Regions from separate parts of the Priestia sp. FSL R5-0597 genome, predicted to be linked through region 2. Evidence: a T-box and tRNA genes for the amino acid it is inferred to sense, from the RefSeq annotation. Region 2 holds a T-box; the other holds one or more tRNA genes.

Region 1 (4,683 bases), on a different contig from region 2:
TTTCTGAAGCAATTAGAACGAGTGAAAGCAAAACGAACACAAACCTCTTTTTTCGCAGCTGCTTTCGACACAAAAAAATAACTGTTCCTATGATCACGATAATGGCTAAAGTTACAAGGTGTTCAACTGAAAAAAGCTGAAAAGAATGTTGTACAGGATGACACGCAAAAAATGAATTCATAACGGCGCCTCCTCTCCATCAAAAAACAAATTTGGTACCTTTAGCTTGTTCATAAAATCGTATTTTCATTAATGCTTCTCTCACAGCAAAAAGAGATTGAAACATAACGAAATCACGCCAATATAAAGAAGAACAAATGGGGTAAATGATCGAGTATGAATTGCCTCTTGCGCTCCAATCAATTGCTAGAAGCACCTACATATATGAAAGCTACGTCCACCATGCCAATAAAAAGATCCGAACGATTTATCGTTCGGATCTTCTTTTAGCTAAAATACTTTTGTACGGATCGTTTTGTCTTCATTTTTATTTTTTAATTAATCCTTTTTTTACTAAGAATTGATGAGCGACTTCTTCAGCCGTTTTTCCTTTTGCATTTACTTCATAGTTCATTTCACGCATTTCGTCGTCACTGATTTTACCACCCAGTTGATTTAAGATTTTTTTCAGTTCAGGGTGCTCTTTTAGCGTATCTTCACGAAGCACAGGCGCTCCTTGATACGGAGGGAAGAACTGCTGGTCGTCTTTTAAGACTTTTAAACCAAACTGTTTGATTTCAGGATCCGTTGCGTAAGCATCAAGCATGTTAATATCGCCTTTTTCAACAGCGCGATAGCGAAGCTTCGGCTCCATCGTTTTAATATTCGGGAAAGTAAGGCCATATTCTTTTTGAATGCCTACGTAGCCGTCTTCACGATCTTTAAACTCAAGCGTAAATCCTGCTTTTACTTTATCTGTTGCATTTGCCAAATCTGAAATATTCGTTAGATTATTTTCTTTGGCAAATTCTTTTGTCACGGTCAATGTGTACGTATTATTAAACTTCATTGGATCTAAATAGACAAGCCCGAATTTCTTTTTAAATCCTTCTTTTGCCTGCTTGTACACCTGTGTTTCATCTTTGCTGTCCGGCTGTTCCTTTAGATGCGTCACAATGGCTGTCCCCGTATATTCAGGGTACAAATCAATTTCCTTGTTACGCAGAGCCTCAAATACAAATACCGTTTTCCCAAGCGACGAACGAAGGTTTACTTTCATATCGGTTTGATCTTCAATTAATTCTTTGTACATATTGATTAAAATATCTTGTTCTGCGCCAATTTTCCCTCCGATAACAAGGTCTGGTTTTGTTGCGCTCATTGCTGCAAACGGAGAAACAAGAATAAGTATTAATACGATGATCATGATGAACGAGCGTTTTTTGGACCCTTTTTTAGCAGAGTGTTCAATCGTTCGCAGAATTCCATCAAAAATAAGCGCTAATAATGCTGCTGGAACGGCTCCTAATAAAATCAAACTATTATCGCTTCGGTCAATACCAAGCAAAATTAAGCTTCCGAGTCCGCCTGCTCCGATAAGAGCCACGATTGTCGCTGTACCAATAATGAGTACCATCGCTGTGCGAATTCCGGCCATAATGACAGGAAGCGCTAGAGGAAGTTCTACTTTGATTAATCGTCTCCACGAGTTCATCCCCATGGCTTTGGATGCTTCAATTAAAGATGGGTCCACTTCTTTAATTCCGGTATATGTATTTCGTACAATAGGAAGAAGCGAATATAAAAACAGTGCAATAACCGCGGGAAAGGTTCCAATTCCGACAAGAGGAATCAGTAATCCTAATAAAGCGAGTGAAGGAATGGTTTGCAGTACGGCTGTTACGCCAATGATCGGTTCAGCAATGCGGTCATGCCTCGTTAAGTACAGTCCAAGCGGCACTGAAATTAATACGGCGATCACAAGAGCCAGTACTGAAATTTGAATGTGTTCAAGAAGAGCTTGAAACAGGGCATCTCCTCGTTGATCTAATAATGTGCTTAGTGCATTCATTACAGCGTTCCTCCTTCTTTCGTTTTATCAGAAAGAAACGCTAATAGAGTTTTGCGCGTTACAACGCCAATGCGTTTGCTCCCTTTTTTCACAGCTATTGCTTCATGGTCGTAAAGGGCGTCCATTGCCTGCTGAACAGTGGCGGTTGAAGCTAGCTCTTCAGTAGGTTCTACGTCTGGCTGTTCACTTTCTTTGACAAACATATCCAATGTCTCAAATAAAGTATTTCCTTGATTTCCAATAAATGTTTTTACAAACTCATTTTTAGGCTTTTGAATGAATTCCTCCGGGGTGCCAACTTGAACGATTTCCCCATCTTTCATCAGGCAGATACGATCTCCAAGCGTCATGGCTTCGCTCATATCATGCGTAACAAACACAAATGTTTTTTTGATTTTTTCTTTTAAGCTAATAACATCTTGTTGAAGCTGTTCGCGGCTTAACGGATCGAGGGCGCTAAAGGGTTCGTCCATTAAAATAACGGGGGGATCAGCTGCGAGGGCACGTGCTACACCTACACGTTGCTGCTGGCCACCTGAGAGCTCAGACGGCTTTCGGTTTCGATATTGCTTTGGGTCTAGTCCTACCAAGGTAAGCAGTTCATCAATACGCGTTTTGATTTTGTTTTTCTTCCAATGCTTCATCTCCGGTACAATGGCTATATTCTCAGCAATGGTCATGTGAGGAAAAAGAGCAATCTGCTGTAGCACATAACCAATGTTCCAGCGCAGCTCATGTATGTTGTGGTCCAATACGAGCTTATCTTTTATGTATAGTTCTCCTTCGGTAATATCATGAAGACGGTTAATCATTTTTAAGGTGGTTGTTTTCCCACATCCACTCGGACCAATTAAAACGAAAAACTCTCCTTCTTTTATTTCTAGATTAATATTTTTCACGGCGGTCGTACCGTCTGGATATTGCTTTGACACATTCTTAAACGTAATCAAATTATCGTTCACACTCCCTGTTGAAATTTAACCCCTAGTTTCGTGTACCCAATACTTAGAGGCAATAAACATTCTTTTAAGAATATTTCTAAATATGATTCATAAGACATAGTGGAAAAGATACACATGTTTTCTAACAGCCTCCTAATAAGGCTATCAAACTGTTAAAGTTTTCACAAGGCGGGGAAGAATAATTCGGAGAATAAATTTAAAGCCAATCCAAATAAAAAAACCTTCTTTCAACAAGAAAGAAGGTTTTTGAGTATGCTAGCGACAGGGATCGAACCTGCGACCTCTTGCTTACCATGCAAGTGCTCTACCTACTGAGCTACACCAGCGTCTTGGAAAATTATATCACGTTTAAATTTATTTAGGAAGCGCTTTTTAAATTTTTTTTATTGGTATATTCTCTAATTTGAGTCTTCTGAAATTCGCACTTTCTACAAAGTTCCATATTTCATGTTAGAACTTCTTACATAAATTGTGTGAATTTTCTTTTTTTATATTACCCTTAGTAAAATAGCTTACAAAAGAAGGGAAGAAAATAGATGGAACAACAACCAACCATGACAAAATCAAAAACGGCAACTCCCTACCCAAGAGACTGCACGTTCAGCCTGGAAGATTGGACGACGCTTGCTAAGTATTGGTACCCCGTCGCACGCTGCAGTGATGTAACAGAAAAACCAACGTCCGTAAAATTACTAGATGTAAATCTAGTTTTATACCGCACCACACACAAAGTTGTAGCGGCACGTGATTTATGCGTTCACCGAGGCACTCCGCTTAGCATGGGCTGGGTGGAAGATGATGAAATTGTCTGTCCTTACCACGGCTTCCGCTACGCAACGGACGGCGCATGCACGTCAATTCCAGCTCACCCTGACGCCAACATTTCTCCCCGTCTCTGTATGGCCGTCTATCCAGTTATTGAACGATATGGATTAGTGTGGACGTCCCTGACAGGAGAACAAGATAACCTGCCTTATTTCGATGCGTGGGAGGACCCTGATTTTCAGCAAATTGTTTGTCCGAGCTTTGATATCATGGGTTCAGCCGGTCGTCAAATGGAAGGCTTTTTAGACGTAGCTCATTTTGCTTGGGTTCACACAGACACATTTGGTGATCGAAACAACGCCTTTGTGCCTAAATATAAAGTAAGCGATACAGACTATGGGCTTCATGTAGAATATACGAGCACCGTGAGCAATTATTCCAAAGAACAGCAGCATTTAAATCCACCTGATTTTAAATGGCTTCGCGTCTTTGATGTTTATCCCCCGTTTACAGCTACGCTAAAAGTATACTTCCCAGAAGGCGCAGAGCTGTGGATTATGAATGCAGTCTCTCCTATTTCAGCCCGCGAAACACGTTTATTCGCGCCAATCGCTCGAAACTTTGACAAAGATTCTCCCGTTGAAGGTGTGTATGACTTTAACCTTCGCGTCTTTGACGAAGACCGTGAAATGGTTGAAAACCAAAAACCTGAAGACTTGCCTTTAGACCTGCAGATGGAAGCGCATATTATGGCTGATCAAACGTCCATCGGTTACAGGAAATTATTAAAGAAAATGGGCTTAAGCTTTAGATATACAAGCTAAAAAAAATCCCCGCTGTCTCAGCGGGGATTTTTTTATTTAGCAAACTGCTCGCGTGCTGCTTTTTCCTTTATCACTTCATCTTCACTTGCCGGCGTTGCGCGTTTCATGAAGAATGAAAGAA
Region 2 (4,683 bases):
ACAAGGTAGGAGATTTATATGGGACATACAAATACAAAACCTATTTTTATCTTATACGTCGTTTGTATAAGTGCATTTTTTGCATCTTTAAATCAAAATATTTATTCGCCTATTATTCCGTTAATTAAGGATTCATTTGATGTAAGCACAACATTAGTTAATTTAACTGTTTCATTGTTCATCTTTATTACAGCTATTATGCAAATAGTCTACGGGACTATTCTTGACTTTAAAGGAAGTCGTCTTATTCTTCTCCCTAATCTCATACTTACAGTATTGGCTAGTATTGGGTGTGCTGTTACGAGTAACTTTACATTGTTTCTTGTTTTTCGATCTTTGCAAGCCCTCGGAACCGCAGCCATTCCATTGATTGCAGCTGCTACAATAACGGATCTTTTTGATGGGGAAGAACGTGGTAGTGCTATGGGAACTTATCAAACCTTGTTATCTATTGCTCCTGCAGTAGCTCCTATTTTAGGAGGATTTATAGGAGACCGATACAATTATGATGGTGTTTTCTGGTCATTAGTGGGTATATCTATTCTTTTACTTATTATCAATATGTTGTTTTTTCCTAAAGACCAGAAAAAGCACAAGACAAGCAAGAGGAACGGTCTTCATTTTTACCTTGTAATGGCGAAGGATAAGATGGGAAGTGTATTGTTGTCATTAAGCTTCTTGAACTTTTTGATTTACTTTTCTATCCTGGTTTATCTCCCCGTTTTATTAACAGACCACTACCATCTAAACCTAAAACTTGTTGGCTTGCTTTATCTTCCTATGACGCTAAGCCTTATAGCCGGAAGCCTATTATTCAAATACATTCAAAAGAAGATTTCTCTTATAAATGTATTTACCTTTACTAATTTTTTAATCGCTTTTAGTATTATAGGATTTGGACTCACACATACTGCTTCCTTATCCCTTATGTCACTAAGCCTATTCATTTATGGGATGGGAATTGGTATTTTAACACCTTCCTATGCAACTATATTGACTCATCAATTTGAGCAAAATCGAGCTAGTGCTATGGGAGTATTTAACTTTGTGAGATATATCGGTATGTCTATAGGCCCTCTTGTGTCAGGTACATTACTAGGAGTTTTGAGAAGTGAAATAATGTTCACAATGTTCGGTGTTATGTTTGGTATTATAAGTATCTTTGGATATTTACTAGTGTACAACACAAAAAATATAGATAAAAATAGCCGTACCAATAAGCCATCTTTTTAAATGAAAATATCTAATTAATTACATATTTAGAATTAAGTATTGACATTTACAAATAATATAAATTATAATTCTATTTATTGGAAATGAACATGTTGAGCGTTGAAAAGGACACGAATTATTTTTATATTTCTTTACAGAGAATAGGGCCTTTGGCTGTGAGCCCTTAAGAAAGAGAAATAATTTACCACCTTGGAGCTATTGTGGGGAAATATGTAGATAGAGTAACCTCAATCGGGAAATCCGTTATCTTTTTGAGAATATAACACTTTTAGTGTTTTATAAAATTAGGGTGGTACCACGACCGCACTCGTCCCTGTTAGAGGGATGAGTGCGGTTTTTTATGTTCAAAAATAAATAGATAAGCAACGAAAAGGACATGAATTATTTTTATACTTCTTTGCAGAGAATAGGGTCTTTGGCTGTGAGCCCTTAAGAAAGAGAAATAATTTACCACCTTGGAGCTTTATTAGTGAACTAGTAGTAATTAATAACGTTTGCGACGTTACAGCACCAGAGCCATCAATATATTTTTATATTGATGGGAATTTGGGTGGTACCACGTGTGAAAACATACTCGTCCCTTACTTAGGGACGAGTATGTTTTTTTTTGACTTTATTTAAATAGGAGAGGTTATCATGAGTAAAGATTTAATTCAAATTCGCTTTTTAGATGGAAATGAGAAAGAATTTTCAAAAGGTATTACATTACATGCTATTGCAGAATCCATTAGTTCTAGCCTAAAGAAGAAAGCTATTGCGGGTAAAGTAAATGGAGAATTGTATGATTTGCATCGAGCCATTAATCAAAATGCAGAAATCGAAATTTTAACAGTAGATTCTGACGAAGGTCTAGAAATTATGAGGCATACAACAGCTCACATACTTGCTCAGGCAGTAAAAAGAGTACATAAGAATGTGAAGTTAGGGGTAGGACCAGTTATTGAAGATGGATTTTATTACGATATGGATCTTTCTACAACGATTGCTTCTAATGAGTTACTACAACTCGAACATGAAATGAAGAAAATTATTAATGAAAATCATCCTATTGAACGTACTGAAGTGACACGTAGTGAAGCTGAAAGAATATTTAGCGAGATAAACGACGAGTTGAAACTGGAGTTATTACGTGATATTCCTATGAATGAAACAGTTACGATTTATAAACAAGGGGAATTTTTCGATTTATGTCGAGGCCCACATCTTCCTTCTACTGGAATGGTTAAGGCGTTTAAATTAACAAAAGTATCAGGAGCATACTGGAGAGGTAACAGCGACAACCAAATGTTACAACGTGTATATGGCGTAGCTTTTCGTTCTCAAAAACAGTTAAATGAGTATCTGATGTTTCTAGAAGAAGCAGCGAAAAGAGACCATAGAAAATTGGGAAATGAACTAGAATTATTTATGTTTTCTGATGAAGCACCTGGAATGCCTTTTTATCTAGCTAAAGGACAAATGGTTAAAAATCAGCTGGAGCAATTCCTACGATCCGTTCAAGAAAAGCATAATTACGAAGAAGTACGTACTCCTTTTATGATGAATCAACAATTATGGGAAAAGTCTGGTCACTGGGATCATTATAAGGATAATATGTATTTTTCAGAAGTGGATAACGCTAAATTTGCATTAAAGCCCATGAACTGTCCTGGTCATATGCTTATCTTTAAAAATAAGCTCCATTCCTATAGAGATTTACCCATTCGAATGGGAGAATTCGGTCAAGTTCACCGTCACGAATTCAGTGGGGCTCTAAATGGATTATTAAGAGTACGTACGTTTTGTCAGGACGATGCTCATATCTTTGTTACTCCTGAACAAATTGAAAGTGAAATTAAATCGGTCATTGAATTAGTGGATTATATCTACAAGACATTTGGTTTTGAATATAGTATTGAACTTTCAACTCGACCAGAAGACTCCATGGGAGAGGATAGCTTATGGGAACTTGCTGAGAGCTCTTTAGAAAACGTATTAAACAAGTTGAACTTTGATTATAAATTAAATGAAGGCGACGGCGCATTTTACGGCCCTAAAATCGATTTTCATATTAAGGATGCTTTAAAAAGAAGCCATCAATGTGCAACAATTCAATTAGACTTCCAACTGCCTGAGAAGTTTGATTTGAATTATATTAATGAAAAGAACGAAAAACAGTGTCCAGTTGTGATTCACCGTGCTATTTTTGGATCTCTTGACCGTTTCTTTGGGATTTTAATTGAACACTTTGGAGGGGTCTTCCCAACATGGTTGGCACCTGTACAGGTAAAGGTTATTCCGGTATCACTGAAAGCTCACCAGCAATATGCACAACAAGTTAAAGAAGCGTTAGGGCAAAAGGGCATTCGAGTAGAGTTAGATAATCGAGAACAAAAGCTCGGATATAAAATTCGCGAAGCTCAAGTGGCTAAGGTTCCTTATATCTTAGTACTAGGAGATAAAGAAATGGAGAGCAACTCCGTCAATGTACGAAAGCATGGAGAAGAGAAATCCGAAACATGCAACATAACTAGCTTTATTGAAAACCTTCAGGATGAAATTACTTCTAAGAAACTTAAATAATAACAAAGAAGGCTCCTTAACATATAATAAGAAGCCTTCTTTTAATGTCCATAGCATAGCTTTCGTCAATGCTTTTTAAAGTAGGAAAAGACAATGAGTAGACCTTTTATTTAATGAAGAAACTAGGTCTTTTATTCACTTAACGTTTTAAAATGCAAAGTTTGTGAAAGTATTATCCATTTTAAGATAATGAAACTTTACTTTAAAAGGTTCATAACCTATGAAAGAGAGTAAATTATTACTGGAAATCTATTGACTATATAAATACGAAAAGATATGCTTAGAACATTACGTTAATGATAATCATTATCATTTTAGTGGATTTAATAGGAGGAAATGAGAAAATGAAAGCTCGAAAGAAATTGAAAATAGTAAGTGTAATGGCAATCCTTTCTATATTATTAGTGTTAGCAGGATGTGGGGCAAAGCAGGATTCTACTAATGAAAAATCTTCTAACAATCAAAAGGTAGCTGTTAAACATGAATTAGGCACTACTAAGGTTCCTAAAAATCCAAAAAGAATTGTTGTTCTTGAATTGTCGTTTGTTGATGCACTTCACGGTTTAGGTATTAAGCCTGTTGGAATAGCTGATGACAACAAAAAAGATATGATTGAACAGTTGGTAAATGGAAAAATGAAGTATACTTCTGTTGGGACACGTCAACAACCAAACCTGGAAGTAATCAGCTCACTAAAGCCTGACTTAATTGTTGCAGATGTTCAACGTCATAAAGCAATTTATAAAGACTTAGAACAAATTGCTCCAACGATTGAGTTGAATAGTCGTGAATCTACATATGAAGAGAATATAGATGCTTTTAAAACAATTGCGAAAGCAACTGGAAAAGATAAAAAAGCAGAAGAGCGATTAAATAAACATGAGGAAA

Evidence for each region. The T-box of region 2 lies ahead of thrS (threonine--tRNA ligase). A T-box ahead of a tRNA ligase gene usually reads a tRNA of that ligase, here a tRNA-Thr.
Region 1: it encodes a tRNA-Thr, which carries the amino acid that the T-box ahead of thrS (threonine--tRNA ligase) is inferred to sense. The anticodon was not compared.

The regions. Positions count from the first base shown of each region.
Region 1 is NZ_JBBOUZ010000001.1:3,682,231-3,686,913, forward strand. Features, by position in the region: gene MKX72_RS19380 (YwaF family protein) at 1-181, opposite strand, end outside; gene MKX72_RS19385 (ABC transporter permease/substrate-binding protein) at 488-2,011, opposite strand; gene MKX72_RS19390 (ABC transporter ATP-binding protein) at 2,011-2,961, opposite strand; tRNA gene MKX72_RS19395 (tRNA-Thr) at 3,227-3,299, opposite strand; gene MKX72_RS19400 (aromatic ring-hydroxylating dioxygenase subunit alpha) at 3,510-4,562, shown strand; gene MKX72_RS19405 (DHA2 family efflux MFS transporter permease subunit) at 4,595-4,683, opposite strand, start outside.
Region 2 is NZ_JBBOUZ010000002.1:13,983-18,665, reverse strand. Features, by position in the region: gene MKX72_RS26765 (MFS transporter) at 19-1,233, shown strand; T-box leader at 1,324-1,551, shown strand; T-box leader at 1,590-1,818, shown strand; gene thrS (threonine--tRNA ligase) at 1,870-3,795, shown strand; gene MKX72_RS26755 (ABC transporter substrate-binding protein) at 4,140-4,683, shown strand, end outside.